DNA from 2 places in the Nitrosospira sp. Nsp13 genome. Region 1 is predicted to be linked to the other one. Evidence: riboswitches for the same ligand, from Rfam matches in the RefSeq annotation. Region 1 holds a riboswitch; the other holds the start of a gene.
What was found. A riboswitch is a leader RNA that binds a small molecule or an ion and turns the genes downstream of it on or off. The one in region 1 is predicted to bind cyclic di-GMP.

Region 1 (10,512 bases):
CTATCAGCTTAAACGCCACCGACAATAGCGGCGCCGCGGGCATTACGCAAACCGTCTATATCGATGGGGTGCTGAAAGCAACCGGAAGCGGGAGCACGCTGGGTTACAACTGGAATATCCGCACGAATAGTGTCACAGCTGGAACGCATACCATCCGGGCAGTGGCGAAGGATAAAGCGGGCAATGCCTCGTCTGCTTCCGTAAATGTAATGGTAATCAAGTAGCAACCGCGAGCGGATTCGCGCTATAAAACCGGCCCAGGCATCACATGGGCCGGTTTTTGTTGGGTCTGCCCGAGCTGCCCTGGCGCTTGAAAATGGATAAGGGTCCCATATTTGCGATCCTGCTTTTGTCGGAATTGTTTACATTCCGATACCGAATCCATCCTATATGACAAGCCTGTTCAACCGGAAAATCAATACCTGACGTACAATTATTGCGAGTTCAGGCACCCGGGCATACAAAGCGTTACAGAGTGTCGCGAATGACTGGTTGCCAGCTCACGAGCAGCCCTCGCATTAACGTTCCTTGAATCGACAAGATGTACTTCAGTCCGATAGCCAAGACCTCGGAAGTCAGTAAAATGCAATCCAACTATTTTTGGCGATAGTTAGTGACGCAGACAATACCGCTAATAAAAAACTTAGTAGTTCAAATTAGGCTGCAAGGAGGCTTCCTGCGTTTCTTGTCGGATATCTTTACAGTAATGCAAATATCAATTGAGGTGAAATTAAAAAATCTATTAAAATTAATTACTTGAAACTGATTACGTATCTGGCACGTGAATTGCTTATATTTAGTTGGGAAAACCAATACCTAATATAGCCTTTTACTTGGGGGTCTGCGATGAAAAAGTCTCATTTTTCTAAATCTTCATATATATCCGCCTCTGTACTCGCTTTAGCCCTGGGACTGTCTGCACCCTTGGCTCACTCCATTCCGTTCACCATTGATGGCGTGCTTACAGGGGATATCCGGCCGGATAGCCCAGATAATCTGTTTATGAACGTCACCATTACGGGGGATACCACTTCCAACCAGGCCTTCTGGACGATTGACATCAATTCGCCCGCTCACCCGGATGTCAAGCTGGATGAGTTCTATTTTAATATGAGTGGGCTTGCAAGCGACTACAGCTTCAGTGGTTTTGATCCTACAGGCTGGACTGTAAATTCGCCGGCAACTGTACAGGGGGCGGGGGGGACCACCTTTATGTTTGAAACGCTGGATCCAGCGGGTCCGCCCAACGCAGCTGACGTCACCAACAGTCAGAACCTGACCTTCACCATGACCAACAATGTGGGTAATTTCACCACGGCATTGTTTACCAATGCCCCGGTAGCCCAGTCCAACGATGCGGGGTCCGGCCAATTGGGCGCCCACCTGCAAAGTCTCACCACGGCGGGGAACTGTGGAAGCTCAACCAACTGTTCCGATAGTGGTTTCGCCTTTGGCGAATACAGCGATCGCCCAGTCACTATTCCCGAACCAGCGACACTCGCGCTTCTTGGCCTGGGTTTATTGGGACTCGGTGTAGCCCGCAGGCAGAAGAAATAATTAAATTTCCCAGTTTCACCATACAGACCCGCTTCGGCGGGTTTGTTGTTTGCTGACTATCAAGGAGCGATCCTCCTGCAGCGTACGTTGGCTTGCAATGGCAATTATGTATTGGCCCTCAGGCAATATCGCTTCTTGTGCTTGCACGTTGATAACCCTTGGTTAGTCGCCTCTGAACAATTCGATTTTCAAGAGTAGGCGACTGTAGGACGGCGGGTGCTGCGTTATCAGTCGCTGCTTGCCACTGCAGTCGAACGAGAATCAGACGAGAAGAAGCCGCAGCTTCCTCAAGATCATGCGCAGGTTGTGCAGCAGCCACAGAGCAAGGCATGGAAGGTGTCGCCTTCTGTGCCTTTCAATCAGTTCCTGCGCAGCCGGCCATCATTTTTCATGTGCCCGATTGCTGGTTCAATGGCGCTGTGTCGCCGAATGTCCCGCTTAAGCTGCGTACTGATGCGGCGTTTGAGTTTGCGGTGGTAGATCTTGACACCAGCTGGGGGTGGCTCCTCGGTAGCCCAGGTCCACGAACACTTCCTTCGGCTGGCGCTGTGTCAGGATTTCCATCTGCTGCAGCGCAGCGTGCAAGGTATGCCAATCGTAGGGATTGCCCGGCAGGCTGCACATGCCAACCACTAGCCCTTCCTGGTGTGTTTGCCTTTGGCGATGCACTCCGCTTCCGGTGCATGCAGGCTGTAGAGCTTGTGACTGTCTTTGGGCTGCTGCTTGAGCAGGCGCCCCACCTTAATATCAAAGCGGTTTTTTAACAGTTTACAAAGTAGTTCAATTTTAGGCGTAAAGAAGCGACGCAGGCTTTTTGAGGATCTTTTTTGTCGAGTATTTTTACCGAAGTGTGAATTATCAATATAGGAAGAGATTAAATTTAATTAAAATGAATGAGTTGTGGTAATTAAAAGATCTGGCACGTAAATTGCTTACTATGCGATTAGGGTCAAACCTATTTGTAACTTACTACCAGGAGTCATAAAAAAAAATGAAATACTCAAAATTATCCGTAGCCTTTGCGGGGATGCTTGTAGCATCGGCTGCGTCGTTGGACGCTATGGCGGTCCCTATTACCTTTACGGGGGCGGGGACAGGTCCAGGCGGTGTTCCTGTCACCGCATCAGCTATTTTCGATATTGTCGGCAATAATTTAACGGTCACTTTACAAAATACTTCACCCTCGAACAGCGGGCAAGATGCGCCGGGCAGTACTCTTACCGGTCTATTTTGGAATTTCACGGGAAATCCTCTTCTGACGCCGGTTTCTGCGACGGTGGGCGCTGGGTCATCTATTCTGGGTGCCTGTGATTTAGTCAATTGCACTGGTCTCACGAACGTTGGCGGCGAATTTGGATACCAGGCGGCCTCGCTTATCGGTGGTGCTGACAGGGGAATCTCAAGCTCGGGCTATCTGACCAGCGGCTTATCGGGCAACATCGGCAATTTCAATAATGGCCTTGCCGGCACTGATCTGGATAAGCCTGCATCACTCGATGGCATAAATTTCGGGATTATTTCGGCCGCATCGGGTTTTAATCCAAACGGTGGGTTGTCCAAGGACCCTCTCATCCAAGATACGGTTGTTTTTGTCCTGACTGGCGTAAATGGCTTGTCAATAGCTGACATTTCGAACGTCAGCTTTCAGTATGGAACAAGTCTGACGGAACTCAATGTTCCCGGCGATCCTCGCGACCCCCCCGTCCTTATTCCTGAGCCAGCGACACTCACGCTTCTTGGCTTGGGTCTATTGGGACTCGGTGCAGCCCGTAGACAGAAAAAATAGTTAACTTTCCCAGTTTCAACATACAGACCCGCTTCGGCGGGTTTGTTGTTTGCTGGCTATCAAGAGCGATCCTCCTGCAGCGTACGTTGGCTTCAACGGCAATTATGTATTGCCCCTCAGGCAATATCGTTTCTTGTGCTTGCGCATTTGATAATCCTCAGTAATTCAATTAGCAGCAATGTGAGACACCTTACTCGCTGATAATTTTCTTTCCATTTTTTTGTTACCCATTCGTTTGCACCCAAGTTGTACTTCAGTCTAATAGGCAACGTGCGTGGTTCATGTAAGATAACGCCAGAATTCTTGATCTGTAAAGGGCAAACCTCGCGAAAGCGGGGGGCGCAAAGTCGACGGTCTACCGGGCATACGCCCCAGGACGGCAGGACTGCCAGATAACGCCATTTCCTTTGTCAATGTTGTGAATTGACGGGAATCAAGTAATACGTTCGGATTCGGATTTTCATAACCGGTTACTGAGCGTTTTTCTCTCCAGGCCTATCCAGGCGGTTCCGCCTCCCTATCACGAGGAGGAACTACGGGTGAATATTAACAAACATGCATTACCTGCTGCCGGGGTAGAGGGTCCGGCTGCGGGGGCCGCAACACTAACTCTTTCTGGCTTTTTTGGCTCACGGCGTTGCATCCTTGCGCGGCATGGTGTCGCGGCGTTCGTATTGAGCAGTTGCATGACAGCCTCAGTAGTTTCCAACGCCGCACCTCCGGAAGACAAGGGGTCGCGATCGGCTGGTTCCGAAACATGGGCAAAAGGACGGATTCTGGTGATGCCGCGCGCCGGGCTGCCGGAAAAGGAGCTGGCAAAGATACTCGACGCCCATGGCGGCAAGGGCAGGAAGATCGGACAGAGCGACTTGTACATCGTGGACTTGCCGGGCAATGCCTCGGAAAAGGCGATCGCCGCAAGGCTGGCTCGCCACCCGCATCTCAAGTTGGCGGAACCCGATTATCGTGATTCGCCCGAACTGGTGCCGAATGATCCTTACTATGGCAGCGCGTGGCATCTGCCAAAAATCGGTGCGCCCGCGGCCTGGGATAGTTCTCAGGGCGCGGGTGTGACGATTGCCATCCTGGATTCAGGTGTCGATAGCGCCCATCCCGATCTTGCCAACCGGCTGGTGCCGGGCTGGAATTTCTACGACAATAATTCCAATACCTCGGACGTTTATGGCCACGGCACCAAAGTCGCAGGCGCGGCCGCCGCGGCCGGCAACAATGGCATAGGAGTGACCTCGGTGGCGGGTCAATCGAAGATCATGCCGATTCGCGTTACCGACGTCAGCGGCGGCGGTTATAGCAGCATGATCGCCAATGGCTTGATCTATGCAGCCGACCGCGGCATCCGCGTTGCCAGCATCAGCTTTGCAAATCAGCCCAGCCGGCCGGCCGTAGTCAGTGCTGCGCAATACATGAAGGACAAGGGAGGGCTGGTGATAGTGGCCGCCGGCAACAACGGCATCAATGAGAATTTCACTCCCACCACGGCGATGATTCCGGTATCGGCCACCGATGGCAATGACGTGAAAGCCAGCTGGTCGAGCTATGGTACGTATGTGGCCTTGGCTGCACCTGGCACGGGGATCTGGACGACGAGCAAGGGGGGGGGTTACGGGGCGGTTTCCGGCACTTCAGTATCGAGTCCGGTTACTGCCGGCGTGGTCGCGCTCATGATGGCGGTCAAGTCAACGCTGCCCAATACCCAAGTCGAAAGTCTGCTCTACTCCACGGCGGTTGACCTGGGTGCTGCCGGCCGCGATGCCTATTATGGCTATGGACGAGTGAATGCCGCACGGGCTGTGCAGGCTGCCGCGGCCACCGCCGAGGCTCCGGATACCCAGGCCCCGGTGGTTTCCATCTCCGCCCCCCTGGGCGGCGCCACGGTGACGGGGCTGGTCGGCGTGAATGTGATCGCGACCGACAACGTGGGCGTGACCCGTGTCGAACTGCGGGTCAACAGCACCACGGTCGCCATTGATACCTCGGCGCCGTTTGGCTTCACCTGGGATTCGGCCGGCACCCCCAACGGCATGTCCAATCTGGTTGCCTATGCCTTCGACGCGGCCGGCAACTCCAAGGCTTCAGCCGCCGTAGCGGTGAATGTGGCCAACGGAACCGTGACGGTTCCCAAAGATACCACGCCGCCGGTGGTAAAAATCATCAATCCGGTAGCAGGTAACGTTTCGGGTACCAATGTGCCGATCAGTATAAATGCCACCGACGATAGCGGCGCCGCGGGCATTACGCAAACCGTCTATATCGATGGGGTGCTGAAGGCAACCGGAAGCGGGAGCACGCTGGGTTACAACTGGAATATCCGTAAAGTCGCGGCCGGGGCGCATACAATCGAGGTCGTAACGAAGGATGCAGCAGGCAATGCTACGCCCACTTCCGTGAATGTAATGGTGATCCAGTAGCAACCACGAGCAGATTCGCGCCATAAAACCGGGCCAGGCATCATGCATGGACCGGTTTCTGGCCGCCTATTTCAATGTGTTTTTTCCGCCGGGATGATGCAGCCAGTCGCTGGACTCGTTTCACCAACCACAAATCCGTCTTTACTTTTGAATTTTCTTTACTACAAAAAGAATGTGATGCTTTCGTTGTGAGTGGATATTACCTGGGTATCAGGGGGCATTTCATAGGTATGCCGTTAGCCTTCGCAGATTTGCCAACGATTTACAGATAGGAGAAGAGAAAATGAAAAGGTTAATTTACATTTGCCTGGTGGGTGCAGCGCTTTTCAGCATCACACCGGTCATTGCTCAGCCCCCTGTGGATCCCGCGGAACGTGCCGTTAATATTACTTTAACCAATGATGGGCGCGGTCTCGATAACGCCGCCTTGCGATCAGTGCGTAAGTTTGTAGGGCAGGCAATTACCGCTAATACCGTCGATACATTCGCTGTTTATAGCCCCAGAGCGGGTGGACCCATTCCGATCGAAGGAGGTTTACTCGCATGCGCGGAGGCGGGCTTCAACACAACGTCAAAAAAGTTTAACGCTTTTGTCAGACAGTTGCGTTCCATTCATCCCAAAGCAGGCACATTTCTTAATGTGGAGTTAACTTCGCAATGCAAACCGATTGATTCGAGCCCCGGTGGGCAGGCCCTGACTTGTGGCGGAATCGCCGGAGAAACCTGTCCTGACGCGCAACAGTACTGCGATTTTGGTACCGGCCGATGCAAGATGCCGGATGCGCAAGGCACATGCAAGACCAGACCTACGATTTGTACCCGGGAATTCAGACCGGTATGCGGTTGCGATGGCAAGACGTACGGGAACGCGTGTACTGCGGCAGCTGCGGGCGTGTCCGTTGAGCACGAGGGCGAGTGCAAGAAGACTGAACCGCAAGCCTGTGGTGGAATTGCGGGGATTCAATGTGCCGCTGGCGGAATTTGCGTGGATGATCCCACCGATGATTGCGATCCCAAACAGGGAGGGGCGGATTGTCCAGGAATCTGCAAGAGCATGTAAATTGTGCCCGGTATGCCTACTAGGTAGGGCCTGCGCTTCACACCTTGCCTCCGCGTTTTTTGTGTAGCAACGCGGGTGAGAAATAAAGGCCCTAGTTCCAAATGATCTATGCTCAATGTTCGCAAGCGTACAGAGATTGTCACAAGGAGCTGTTAATAATTAAGAGTCTCATCGTTAGATCAGGTTGCGCGATTAAATGGTGACATATTCTTCGCATAGTTTTTCAATTCATTTTTAGAGGTCATATTTTGTCAAGTAAACCATTGAGCAATCCCGATGCGGGAAGCACGAAGAGAAAAAAAAATGAAAGCGAATTTGTTGAACCCTCAAAAAAATTGATACCCGCTGAGTCAATGGCGGCGAAAACTCGTCGATCCGGCGAGCATAAAGTAAGGGAGCGAAGAAATGGTTATCAGATGATTTCGACCGCCTCTTATTATCGAACTGAACGCCGTGGCGCTCATGCGCAAGACTGGCTGGCGGCGAAAACGGAAGTGGAAGGCTTGCCCGGGATGGATGGCACACCCTATAACGTGGGAGACTCTGACCGCTAATCCTGGCGTGACCGGGGCAGCATGGGACGGTTGAATAACTTTACTATAAAGGAGAAATATCATGGCAAATATCATGCGGCGTTCCCCTCTTTTCAGCGATATCACCCGCTCCGATCCGTTTTACAATATTGAGGACTGGTTCAAGAATTTTGGAATGCGCCCATTTTCCATGGAAATGGAAAACGCTCCCACAATCAAGATGGATTTGACTGAGAACGATACGGCTTATACCGTCCGCGCGGAAATACCAGGGGTCAAGAAAGAGGATGTCAAGGTACAAATAGACGGCAACCTGGTTTCCATCAGTGCCGAGACCAAGGGAGAAAAAGAGGAAAAGGAAGGAGAAAGAGTTATTTGCCGCGAATGCCATCAGGGATCGGCTTACCGGAGCTTTACCCTGAGCAGCGAAGTGGATGAAACCAAAGCCGAGGCCAAGTATGAGAACGGTACGCTGGTACTGACGCTCCCGAAGAAGAGTGGGAAAACGGCCAAACGGATCGAAGTTAAGTAAAGCGGATTTTATATAGGAGGGATGATAAAGCGACTGATATGAATTTGTCATTCCTTGGGCTTGCGGACTTGATTTCGAGTATTCGTTTTCGTGTTTCGGTAGATGAAGCAACGCCTGTCTGTGATTCCGGTTATGGCGCTGGAATGATCGATTGCCGTGTGTAGAACGTAATATTTTTCATTCTGGGAGTATTGCAATGAGCACCGCAGGCAAGTTACCCGGCTTCCATCAAATTTCCCGTGATGACGGCCTCTTTCAAGAGCGTGTGCATGACACCTATAAAGCAAGACGCAAGCTGCCGGAGCCTACCATCTGCCCTCAATGCGGGGCCGTATTTCATGAAGGACGCTGGCAATGGGGCAGCGCCAACGCCGATGCACACCGGGAAACCTGCCCCGCCTGCCATCGCACGCATGATCATTTTCCTGCCGGGTTTTTAACCTTGCAAGGGGTGTTTTTTTTCGCTCATCGCGAGGAAATCATGCATCTTGTACACAATGTTGAAAAACGCGAACGAGCCGAACATCCGCTTAAGCGGATCATGGCAGTCGAAGAAGAAGATAACGCGACACTGGTAACAACGACTGACATCCATCTTGCCCGCGGCATTGGTGAAGCGTTACATCACGCTTATCAGGGCGATCTGGAGTTTCACTATAGCCCGCAAGAGTATCTGCTGCGCGTAAGGTGGGCGCGCTAAACAGGGTGGTAACAGGCTGACCAGACCGGGATCGATGGATTGCCATATTTCCGGCTGGCTTACCGGAACAGGCGTCATGCCATCCGGTATGAAATATTTAACTATATTGGAGGGCATCATGCCTGTCGGTGAAATCTGTAACCGCGATGTTGTTATCCTGAAACGTGACGATACCATTCTGGAGGCCGCCAAGCTCATGCGGCAGCATCATGTCGGTGATGTCCTGGTTGTCGAAGAGCGTGGTGGCGTTCAGGTTCCGGTCGGGATTGTTACCGACCGTGATCTCGTGGTGGAAATCATGGCCCCGGATCTCGACCAGAAAGTTATTACCGTAGGCGATATCATGGTGCGGGAACTGGTGACGGTGAATGAAAACATCGGGGTATTCGAAGCGATTCAATACATGCGCAGCAAGGCTGTAAGGCGATTGCCGATCGTAGATAAGAACGGTGGGTTGGTGGGTATTCTTACGCTCGATGATTTGTTGGAACTACTGTCGGAAGAGCTGCTCGCAATTGCCAAGCTGGTCAAATACCAGCGACAAAAGGAAACCAGGCGTCGTCAATAAGCAGGTCATGAGGGCGTGTCATGAAACCCGGAAATATTTTTCTTCCATGTTTATGAATCCGCCCCGTAGCGAACCCATCAAGAAAATGGCCGCCCGGTGGCGTAAAAAATATTGTGAATCATGATGTCAAATTGAAAACAAGCGGAGTAAGCCATGCTGGATTCTTTGAAACAGGCGGGAAAAAATATCGGTCGTGACTTGAGCCGTACTTGGGAGAATATTTCAGAAGGGTGGCGCGAACTCCTCAACCATAGCAGTGAAGCGCTGACTCAATTTACCCGGCATAAAAGTGAGGAGCCCGACGAGCATGGCGCTGGTGGCATGCGTCCCGCTTTCCCGCGCTGGAGCTTACTGGCGGGCGAAATGGAGGAAACGGACAAGGAGATTGTGGTGCGGGTGGAGCTACCCGGTATGGAGAAAGAAGACTGTCACATCACCATTGACGGCGGCATGCTCTATCTGCGCGGCGAGAAGCGTTTCGAGCGTACTACCCAGGACAGTACCTACCATGTCATGGAGCGTGCCTATGGGGCATTCCAACGTGCTATTCCGTTGCCGCGCAATGTGGATACGAACGACGCGCAAGCAAGCTATAAGAATGGTGTCCTGACCGTCAGGTTGCCGAAACTGGGCGGCGAGAAGGGAAGAACCATTCCCATATCGTAACGAATGGAAGCGGGGACTTATTTCATCCGGCGGTCGCGCGTTGGCATTGTTGCCGTCTCGCTGGGGATTGCCTTCATTTGTATCGTGGCGGGAGCGGCTGAAACAGGATCGCCCATCATCAAGAAGGAGAAAACCATCATGACCATGACCATTACCTCATCATCTTTTCCTCCTCTGGGAGTCATTCCCACTCGCCATACTTGCGAGGGCCATGATACTTCACCCGAACTTTTCTGGACAGAAATACCCGAGGGGACGAAGAGTCTGGTTTTAATCATGGATGATCCGGACGCGCCCGATCCGGCCGCACCTAAAAGAACCTGGGTGCATTGGGTGCTCTACAACATCCCGGTCAATACCAGCGGTTTACCCGAGGCCATTGCGGCAAGGGATCTTCCAACAGGAACCCTGGAAGGACTTAATGACTGGCAGCGCACCGGCTACGGTGGACCATGTCCGCCGATAGGCAGCCATCGCTATTTTCATAAGCTCTATGCGTTGGATACTGTATTGCCGGATTTGAATCAGCCCACCAAGGCAAAGCTGGAACAAGCGATGCAAGGGCATGTCATCGCCCATTCCGAGTTGATCGGGTTATATCAGAAGCGCTAATCACTCATTCGGTACCTCAAAGTATCGCGGGTACGATCGCGAGTCCGGTTGTTATCCCGACCACGACAG
Region 2 (10,512 bases), on a different contig from region 1:
GGTGCTGGTGTGTTTTCCATGGATACCACGCCCAGGGCAAATTGGCTCGCGCCGGTGGCCGTGTTCAGCGCGGTTTTCACGCCGCCAGTGCTGGACTGCTCGGTCACGATAGCGGTAGCCGTGCTGTCGGTGGCACGTGCCGGCTCCAGCGAACCTCCAGACAATCCGGTAGCACACGGCTTGGCCAGGAAGCGCATGTTGGAAGCGGACTGGGTGCCGGAGGTAGGCACGCGGCGCGCTAGATTAACCACGGAACCCGCAGGTCCGCCGAAGATGCTGCCATCCACGCTGCCAATCGTACCTTGACCGGCAACAGCGGTATAACGCTGTGACGGCAGACTAGGCTGGCAGGCAGGCGTTAGATTGGGAGCGGTGGGTGTGCCATCGTCGCACGTCGCGGCCAGCAAACCATCGGCCACGTCATTCTTCTGCAACTGGAGGTACAACGGGTAGCTTACCGCCACGCCGAAGGCTTGGCCGATGTTGGTTGCCACTTCGCTGCCGATGGCGCCCAGATCCCGTCCGATTTCCAGGTTCTGCTTGTTGATCGTGTACTCGGTGTCGGAAAAACCGCCATCGGGATAGCTCTGGCCAGGAAGGGCCGAGGCATCGCCTTTGAGCGTGGTGGTGAAGGTCTTGGTAACCGTGTCGCTACAGTTGTTGTAACGGCCGATGGCATAGGACACACCGTTCAGGACGACGTTGGTGCTGCCGGCAGCGCCTGCGGCGCATTTACCGGCAGCGCCCAGCAATGCCAGGTTATTGACGCGTTTGATATTGCCCGGCAGGTAACCATTGGGATTGGGCTCGCCCGCCATGCTCAGATGCGGGGCGTAAGCGTTGAAGGAACCTGCTTCAACTGTGTGGTACACCACCACTTTCTTGCCCGCCAGCGAACCGGCGGCGGCACTCATGGTGCAGGCATAGGCGACCCGGTCGCCGCTGCTCTTGCCGGGCTCGGTGCCGGTGCTTTCCAGGTACATGTGGGCGTCATTGGCGCCGCCGTTGCCGGCCAGGCCATTGCAGAGCGACATCACACTGCGAAATACGGCATTGCTGGGGGCGGACGCGCCGGACAGCCACACGTAGGTGGTGGGGCCGGCGGCAATCTGTGCAGGAGTGAGGGCGAAAGCAACCGGGGTTGCGCCTAGCGTCGCGACTGCGAGCGCGATTTTACTCAATTTCAGTTTCATTTTGATATCCTTTTAACGGGTTGTATATGCGTATTCATCCCTTCTCCGCCTCCCCAAACGGGAGGCGGAAGCGGATCGAAGAAGCGAGTGGCAGTGGTGTTTCAGACCCCTGTGCGGCGACGGACCATCGCGCCGAGCATGCCGAGCCCGGCCAGCAGCATGGCCCAGGTATCGGCTTCCGGTACCGGGCTGGTGATGCTGAGGATACCGGCTTCGTTCAATGCAATCTTGGTGAACTCGCCCGCACCGATAACGCCGTCGTGATTCAGGTCAACACCGAAAGGAGTCTTGGTAGCCTGGGCAAGATTGGAAGTGGAGGAAGTCGTCAAAAACCAGAAGTTCTGCTCCGTACCCAGTACCTGGGTGGTGTCAACCGTAGTCTTCGCCATCCAGTTATCACCTTGGGTCGAACCACCAATTGCGCCGAAGAAGGTATTGGGAGCATCCGTCGGCATGGCAACACTGGCGCCATTGGCATCGGTGGCATGGGTGCCGCGACTATTATTGGCATCGATATACGCTTCCATGATGTTCATCGTTTTCACGTTTGTATTCCCCTGGCTTGGCCAGGAATTCACATTTCCCGTCATCAGATAACGCGAACCGCCGGCGAGATTCCGGTCGGTGTCATCCAGAGCGATCACATTGAATTCGATTTTACCTATGTTGGCTGCACCGACAAAATTCACCAATTGATTCCAGGAGGCGCCGTAGGCACCAGAATTAAGGTTCCACGTTCCGGCAAGGCCGGTCAGGCTGCTGTTCGCGGCGAGCACATCGTTCATTTTTAAGCCCAGATCGAACAAGGCCGAGATATCATCCCCACCGGTGGTAGCGGAATCGCCACCGTAATAGCGTACGTTGAGCAGGAGTTCACCGTTGCCGGTCACGCCACCGTCGATAGCGGCAAAAGCCGGCGCCGAGGCTGCCATGATGGCGGCGACCGCGAGTGCCTTAAGCTTGAAGTTCATTTTCATTACTGATGCTCCCTAAAAAGTTAAATGAGTTGCGCCTGATATCCGATTTCAACCGGCTGACCCATGCGGCTCGTGGCCCATCTGATCAGCCATCCTGGAGCAACCCGGCTACCTCCGCTAACGCTTAGGCCCGCGGCTTTCCGTCCCCGCCTCGCAACGGGTTTGGCTTTGTTCCCGTCTGGCGTGAAGTGCTTGCACTTTCTGCCGGACCCTTGCCACTATATGCAGTGATGGTTAAGCGCTTATGAAGCTCGACCATAGTTTCTGTAGTCCTTCCTGTTCATTTTTCCGTACCGGAACGACACCTGATCCATATCAATCCTTTTTCATGCCGCCCTCTTAGGTTAAAGACCCGATGTGACGTTAAATAGATAGGTCGATGAATTTTTCATAAGGCGTTCGGACTACGCAGCCGCTCGTGTCCGGATGTCTCAACGACTCGCTAGCGGCTAGAGCGTGATCTTCAACGCCATCGCCTTGGCTACCGCATGCGCCCGGTTGTTGACGTTCAACTTGCGCAGGATTTTTTGAATATGATTTTTAACGGTAAGGGGGCTGATTTTGAGCAAGCTCCCGATTTCAAGATTGCTCTTCCCCATCTGCACATAGCGCAGAACTTCCGTCTCCCGGTCCGTGATGAGTTTTCTGTTTTTTTCCACTATGGCACCGGGCTGGTGATGCCGTTCATGGAATAGCATTCGTACCAGTGCCATATGCATATGAGGCGCCAGCAGTTCGAGAAAGTATGCGTGGCGCTCGGTTAACACACCGGAAATTTGCGTAAAGGCAAACAGACTGCTCGTCCGGCCATTGGCATCGAACATTCCGTGCGCCGCGACGCGCTCCAGATTACCGCGCTTGAGATCATTCACAAAATGCTTGTAGGCAATGCCATTGGGATTATTAGGGCAAAGTAGAAATGGCTGGTTCTTGCCCGCGCTCCATGCCGACATGACACGGAATACAATGCCCCCATCCGGCCGGCAAAGCTCGGAAAACAGAATCTCGCTTATTTCAGTACGGCTGAATTTTTCGATGCTGATCGATTGGCCGGACCCCTCATCGAACACGCATATGAGCATGCCGTGCGGCAAAAGGCTTTGTAGCTCGCCTTGTGACCAGAGGAAGAATTGATGGCGCCGGAAAATGCAGGTTGATGAGTCGATGATCCGGAACAGATATTCCATTTCTCGTTCCGTGAGAGTAATGGTTCCCCCCATGATGCCTCTTATGCCTTGATTTTATTTGTGTCGCATACCCGGCCACAACATCGGTAAAGTTGTATTCTTACTCAACTTCGGAGCCCGGCTATTTTCAGCGCTCTGGATGACAGAATCATTAAGGTCGTGTGTCAAATTCGTGAATATGATGCAGGTAGAAAGGATCATGTCAGACGGCATACGGGCATTCATGGCGCCGCGGCGCAGATCCGGAGTCAAAAGATCGTTCAACCTGAATCGGTAGTTTGACATGAGCAGAGTGTGCGGTTTTTGGGATGCGGGCAGCGCATAGGGATGCAACGCGGTCACTGCGACCCTCGCACCGCCCGATTCCCGGCGGCTTGATATCTGGTTGCCGTCGCGGGGGAGTGGTTTCGCGACGAGCTAAGGCATGCGTTCAGTAGGCTGGCGGCGGGGAGACTGAACCTGACGCGGCCGATGGATCAGGTGAGAGTGGAGGGGGCGATGCTTCCGGCTGCGCCGGGGATTGCGGCTGGGATGGGGGTTTGGGTTGCGATTGAGGTGCGGGCTGAGACTTGGACTGAGACTGAGATTGGGGTTGTGATCCCGGTTGCTGCGGGGTGCTGCCAGCCTCTCCCGGCGTGTAGACGAACGCCCAGTCCTGATAACTCGCTGCGTCGGCAAACTTCGCATAGCGCTCGTGAAAATTTGCCCGCTTAAATGGTTTACGGGTCGAAAAACTATGGACTCCGACAATTCCGATGCCGGGCTTTCTGATCAATCCCCACTCTGCTCTGCCCGTCATGGGATCGAAATAGATTTTGCGCAAATGCCGTTTGGGTATCGGGAAACGATCATCGAAAAGCAATTTCTGCTCCGAATCCGGAAAACGCTTGGGCATTCCCGGAGAGCTCTCGTAGTATGATCCGATCGCCTGTCTGAACTGTTCTCCCACGAACATGAGTTCCACTTCTTTTTCCCGTCGCGCTTCGGTTTGCCATAGTTGTCCCGCGGCAGCCAGAACAATACCTGCCAGCGCGACTGTGAAGAGTATCCAGATATAGGTGAATCCTCTTTCCGCACCCATGCCTCAGATCCCTTTTTTACCACGCCTCGTAAAGTGTGCCATCTTTTGCCTGCTCAGGTGAACCGCTACGCACGTCATAAACCCCTCCGCCATCACGGGGGGGAGGCACGGCAACCCATGTTGCCGCGCTTTCCGTCAGCGGGTCGACCGGAATAGCGCGCAAATATCGCTTCTCCACCAATTCGTTCAGTTCGCTCGGGTATTTTCCGGTATCACTATAAAATTTATCAATCGCATCGCGCATGACGTGGAGATCCTGTCGCAGCACCACTTCTTTGGATCTGTCGAGCGAGTTAAAATACCTGGGCACCACAATACTGAGTAAAGTGGCAATGATCGCCATTACGACCAGTAGCTCGATCAGGGTAAAACCGGAATATCTCCAGTTTTTTACCGGAAACCCGCCGACTTTTCCGGCACTTTGCCTGGTTCTCAAAATGAAGGCGGAATAAGCGTTGCGCATCTCTCACCACCTGTCGTAAGCAATGCCATTCAAGCCAATTTGCTGCGAACGGGAGTACACATCAAAAACATCGTTACCCTCTTGCGGATTATCCGGCGGGCTTTCATAAGAACGCTTGCCCCAGGTTTCGGCATCAGGCAGCGCCGGGTCGGTGGACATGGGATCGCGGGGCAATCGCCGCAAAAAATAGATCTTGCGCTTTTCCGGATCCCTGGCATCGGGTACCCCGGCAACCAGGTCTTCCAGTTTGCGAGGATAGTCCGATTCGTCCGCTTTTCTAGCGATACGCCCGTCATTCACCGCCCGCTTATAGGCATCGAGCGCTTCCCGGATCTGCCTTAGCCCCACCCGCAATTCTTTTTCTTTTTCGCGCTGCGCGGTGAGTTCATACAACGGCATGGCCGAAGAGACTAGAACCGCCATAATGGCCATCACGACTGTCAACTCGACCAGGGAAAAACCACCATTTCCCGCTGGGCTTGCGGCCGGAATTATTTTCGCCATGCACTCAACGGATCTCGATATTCGCCACAGGGGGTAATTTAACCTCGGGTGGCGCACCCTCGCTGTCTCCCTGAAATGTAACGCTCCTGACGCTGACCTGAGCCGTGCCCGATTTTTGCGCAATGATCTTGAACGTCAGACTCGCCATCCCCCCGCCTTTGCCCAGTTTCAATTGGCGTACCCCGGATTTTTCTCCCTCATCCAGTACTTCAAGCTGGGCTGCGTCGTAATCCAGTTCAAGGTCGGCGGCGGGCAGGTTTTCCGCACCGGCAAGATTCACGCTAACGGTGAAATCCTTGCCAGGCGCAACCTGTTCCGGCACGTTCAAAGATAGCACCGCCGGGGCTTGAGGGGCGGCCGCGGCGGCCTCACGGACCGGCCGGGATTCATCGAGAAGCGGGCGCGGGATGTCCCTCTGAGTCGCCGCCACGCCTCCCGCGGGTGTGGATGATATCGCCAGCGATCGCGCCGCGACCTTGCTGATCCTTACCGGCAGCATTCCCGCGGTGTTCTCTGTGCCAAAATGAAACTCACTATCTATTTTTGTGCGCCGTGAAATATTGCGCAGGATACGTGGCGTTATCAGCAGCGCGATCTCGGTCTTATTGCGTGTAAGACTCTGACTCGAGAATAATTTACCAATCCAGGGCAAATCTCCCAACCCGGGGACCTTGGTGATGGTGATGCGCTCATCGTCGCTGATCAATCCCGCCAGAACCTGGGTTTCACCATCCCTCAGCATCAGCGTGGTTGCCGCGGTACGGGTACCCACCTGATAGGCGAGCCCACCCCCGGTCACGGGCACTTCCTTGACGATATTGCTGACTTCAAGACTGACCTTCATGGATACCTCATCCTGAAGCGAAACTGTGGATTCGACATCGAGCTTGAGCCCCACGTCAAGATAACTCACCGATGAGGCCACGCCGACATTGGCGGTGGCGGTCGTGGTGACAACGGGAACCTTGTCGCCAATGAGAACTTTTGCTTTCTCGCGGTTCTTGACACGAATGCGCGGATTGGCAAGGACATTGATGATCCCATCCTGCTGCTTGAGGTTGACGATCACTGCGGGATTGGCAATAAATGCGGTTAACCCCTTGGCGCTCCAGCCGAGGTCGTTGATCCCGGTGCTATTAATGGTCCAGGTTGCAGGAATGCCGGCGGCCACACCGCCCGCGGTGAGCATGTTCACATTGATTTGGTTAGGATACTGTAAACCAAGCGTTTGCAGTTTAGTACGTCCGATTTCCAGTACTTCGACTTCCAGCATGACTTCGGGATCGGCCAGATCATTCAGTGTAACCAGCCGCTCGACAAGTCGAATCGCGTCCGGCGTGTCTTTCATGACGAAGAGGTTTAGCGCCTCGTCCACGTGAATATCCTTGGTTTTGACCAGCCCCTTGACCATGGCGACCATCTGTTTCACATCCACGTTCGAAACATAGAAACTGCGTACCGCCAGGTCCTGGTATTCCTTCTGTTTGGCGGGTGTATTGGGATAAATCAATACCGAATTTTCGTTCAGCACTTTGTGTGTCAGCTGATTTGTCATGAGCAGCAGCTTGAACACATCTTCAATGTGGGTATTGCGCAGGAAAACAGTGGTTTTGGTATCCTGCTTGACGTCTTTGTCGAATACAAAATTGATCCCCGCGGTACGCGCCATAATTTCGAATATCGATTTCAAACCGGTATCGCGAAACTCGAGGGTAATCGGTTGCTTGAAACCTGTTTTTAACAAGGGTGGCTGCTCCATGGCCGCCCCGTCTCGCAACTGAAGTTCGGTAAGCTGTCTTATCAGCCGGCGGGCATCCTCTTGCATCGGATTTTCCTGCAGAACCAACCGGATCCCGGCTTCCGCAGCGGGATAGTCATTGCGCTGAAGCAATGCTTCCGCCTGCTTCAACGCCTCGATATGACGGCGGTCCATCTCGATAACCGCCAAACCCACCTGCGCACGTTCATTGCGCTGATTCAACTCAAGTACATGGCGAAATCCCCGCTCCGCGGCATCGAGATCGCCCGAGAATCGGGCATTCTGGGCCTCGACGAGCACGCGTCCCGCTACCGCCTCGCGCTGACGCGCGAGCACCGCGCGAATCTCCAGATTGTCCGGTTCTTCGCGTGCCGCCTTTTCCAGGCTTGCCAGGCCGGTATCCATCTTGCCCTCGGCAATAAGCTGCTTGCCCTCGTCAAAAGCCTTATTTGTCGCGCATCCGGCAAATATGGCCGAGATCATCACGATCAAGATATACCTTCCAGTTTTCATCGCGGGTTTCTTTATACTCCACTGCCTATCGAAAGCACTTGCTTGGCATTGAGCGGTATATAAGTCAGGGTGATGGCGTGATCGGTCACCTCATCCACCCGATATTGGTTATCTATTTTTTCTCCCACCTTGACGACATAGTTGCGTTCAGCCAAAGCGAGAAAGACCTGTGTTTGATCCCCTTCGGTCACTTTGCCGAGATATTTGAACATAAGGGGCGGCGGGGAGGGCGGCTGGGGTTTCGCGGTGGGGGGGGGCGGTATCCACGATTGACGGCTAAAAAGGTTGCCCGCCTGTGCACTGAATTTTCTGCGTTCCAGCCGCTCAAGTTCTAGTTGCGCGGTGTCATCTTCGGTGGCGTGCAACTCCTTCCTCTCCCCTGTTATCTCCCTTTGCGCCTTTTGTTCGGGAACCGCGGCTACCGGATCTGTGCCTCCATCTCCACCGCTCACCCACTGGGTAGCGAGAAGTGTCGCCAACAACGCTCCTCCCAGCCACACTACGCGCCCCCGTCCTGTTGTCTTCATCTCTTGCCTTCGTTCAAATAAAGATGAAACTTGAGACTCGCTTCGAGCAAATCGGATTCCACACCTTCACGTTTGATCACAATATCCACGAGCGCGATGGCGGGAACAACGCGCAAGGCATCGGCGATAAAAGCGCGCATTTGCGGATAACCGCCCCGAACCGGCAGCATCATTTCATAGCGCGCAAGCTTCCATCCCTTGTCGCGCACCATACGATACTCGCTACCGCTGATCTCCACGTTGGCTGCTTCCGCAACCTGCACCAGTTCCTTGATCCAGAACGGTGATGAATCAATATTCGGGAAAAAAGCATAGAAATCCCCCAGCCCTTGATCGCTTTGCATTTTTCTGCCTGATACACGCACCGGTTCCGCCCGAAAATGCAATCGCATCGTTTCGGCTTTCTCCATGAGTGCGCTTGACTCGGCCTGGCGCGGCAGCACCGCCGAAAAGAAAAACACAACCGAAAAAACCAGCAGTCCGAAGCCGATTTTTCCAGCACTGCCAAGCCGCTCCGTTTGCCAGCGTACCCGCAGCAATGTATTTGTCAGGACGCTTCGATCCATGATGCCATAACGGAAAAAATAATCGGCCGCTGCGGATCGTCCTGCTTGACTTCATACTTAAGCAGATAGGCATCCTTGAGGACCGGTTCGCGCTCCAGGGCGCTGACGAAATCAAGCAATGCCGCCATACTCTTTGCCTCACCTCCCATTCGCATCGTTCGGCCGGCGGCATCCGGCTGGAACGCCAGCAGAGCCACCTCGGGACTTGTTGCATATTCGACAGAATCAAAGAGCGCACCCCACGGCAAGTCGATCTCGCTCAGCACCGCGTTGGCTCTTCTAATTTCCTGCTTTATTTCCCGTCCTCCCTGTGCTGGAGAAACCAGTGGCTTCGTCTTCCTTCCCGTCCGTGAATCCATTGAGGCGATGCGCAAATCCCAGTAGGCCACTTCGTCCGTTGCCCCTTGATATTGATAGAGCACACCGGCTAAAGCAAGCATACCCAGCGCCAGCATGATGTATCCGGCACTTCGTGCTTCCTGTCCGCCGTCAGGAAATTTCAGATCGAGGCTACGCATCAGTTTTTCCCGTCTGGAGCCGCGACAGCGAGCGGATAATGCGACGGTGCGAGCATACTCTCGGTCTGCAATGGAATAATCCGCCAGCCGCAATCTCCCGGTAATGCCAATTCCGGATGCTCCGGCGCAAATAGATAGACCTGCTCGACGGCTTCCTTGCGCGCTGAAAACAATATTGCTTCCTGATCCAGCGCAGCAAGCAGCTCGTCTTCCGCGTTATGCAACATACGCTGGTTGCGTATCCCCTGCCAGACGCCGTTCGATAACGAGACGAGGCAAAGGCGCCCGGTTTCCATGAGGGCAAACCATATCCGTTCCCCCTTGAATCGTTTGCACCATTGATCGAAGGCGCCCGACAGGTAAGGCACTATACTTTTTAACCTGACTTTGTGTTGCGTTGCGAGTTCGTTCAATCGTTGAAGCAGGATACTTTCTATCGCAGCGCAGACGCCCCCGTTGCATGGGTCCCAGGCACTCATGCTCAGCGTCCATGCCCCCGCTCTCTCTCCGTACACCTCACGCATGTGAAAAGCCGCGTAGGCGTACAACTCGGCGGGGGTCAGGATTTGCGCTTGTGGTGATACCACCGCGTATCGCACAAAGTCGTTAGAAATCGTGATTATCATATCCACGCCGGCGGCATCCACGATCATCTGATCCAATTGCCTTAGTGGTTGCTCCCAGGCAGGCGAATCCGGATCGCGCTCGCAAGCCGCCGCCAGCCTGGCAGCCTGCACCGGCTTTATTCCGCGGTAAGAACGCACCAGCTCGACCCGGCCCGGCGCGAAAAAAACCCGCATCTGATCACGCCACAATGGTGACACGATTGGCCTCCTGCAGACTTGTTTGCCCGGTTTTCACCATCTCCAGCGCCGCTTCACGCAGGAAACGGGTACCGCCACGCCGCGCCGCCTCTTTTATCCGGCGTATGGGTTCACGCGCTATGATGAGTTCACGGATTTCATCGTTCAATACCAGCATTTCCGCGATTGCATTTCGCCCACGGTAACCGCTCCCCCGGCACTGGCCGCAACCTTTGCCAACGCGGAACCGGAATTCGCTAGCTTGCTCGGAAGTAATGCCGGATTCCGTGATCAGTTGCTCGTCCGGCCGTTCTTCTACCGCGCAATGTGAGCAAAGCAGCCGAATCAGCCGTTGCGCGGCGATTCCGTTCAAGGCTGAGACAAAACTATAGGGGTCCACCCCCATATGCGAGAAGCGGCC

Region 2: linked by a shared signal. The riboswitch ahead of BLO43_RS06890 (PEP-CTERM sorting domain-containing protein) and the one ahead of BLO43_RS12105 (S8 family serine peptidase) in region 1 are both predicted to bind cyclic di-GMP.

The regions. Positions count from the first base shown of each region.
Region 1 is NZ_FMVD01000010.1:71,992-82,503, forward strand. It holds gene BLO43_RS12085 (S8 family serine peptidase) at 1-224, shown strand, start outside; gene BLO43_RS12090 (PEP-CTERM sorting domain-containing protein) at 847-1,557, shown strand; partial or broken gene BLO43_RS12095 (IS5/IS1182 family transposase) at 1,805-2,306, opposite strand; gene BLO43_RS12100 (XDD4 family exosortase-dependent surface protein) at 2,549-3,343, shown strand; cyclic di-GMP riboswitch class I at 3,650-3,736, shown strand; gene BLO43_RS12105 (S8 family serine peptidase) at 3,883-5,772, shown strand; gene BLO43_RS12110 (Kazal-type serine protease inhibitor family protein) at 6,056-6,832, shown strand; gene BLO43_RS12115 (hypothetical protein) at 7,186-7,386, shown strand; gene BLO43_RS12120 (Hsp20/alpha crystallin family protein) at 7,448-7,897, shown strand; gene BLO43_RS12125 (BCAM0308 family protein) at 8,094-8,597, shown strand; gene BLO43_RS12130 (CBS domain-containing protein) at 8,716-9,165, shown strand; gene BLO43_RS12135 (Hsp20/alpha crystallin family protein) at 9,319-9,831, shown strand; gene BLO43_RS12140 (YbhB/YbcL family Raf kinase inhibitor-like protein) at 9,970-10,443, shown strand.
Region 2 is NZ_FMVD01000004.1:164,645-175,156, forward strand. It holds gene BLO43_RS06885 (hypothetical protein) at 1-1,193, opposite strand, end outside; gene BLO43_RS06890 (PEP-CTERM sorting domain-containing protein) at 1,295-2,170, opposite strand; cyclic di-GMP riboswitch class I at 2,266-2,347, opposite strand; gene epsA (XrtB/PEP-CTERM-associated transcriptional regulator EpsA) at 2,620-3,390, opposite strand; gene BLO43_RS06905 (type II secretion system protein) at 3,788-4,438, opposite strand; gene BLO43_RS06910 (type II secretion system protein) at 4,455-4,901, opposite strand; gene BLO43_RS06915 (type II secretion system protein) at 4,905-5,405, opposite strand; gene BLO43_RS06920 (secretin N-terminal domain-containing protein) at 5,410-7,677, opposite strand; gene BLO43_RS06925 (secretion system X translation initiation factor) at 7,689-8,204, opposite strand; gene BLO43_RS06930 (hypothetical protein) at 8,201-8,770, opposite strand; gene BLO43_RS06935 (fimbrial assembly protein) at 8,752-9,288, opposite strand; gene BLO43_RS06940 (hypothetical protein) at 9,288-10,112, opposite strand; gene BLO43_RS06945 (GspE/PulE family protein) at 10,093-10,512, opposite strand, start outside.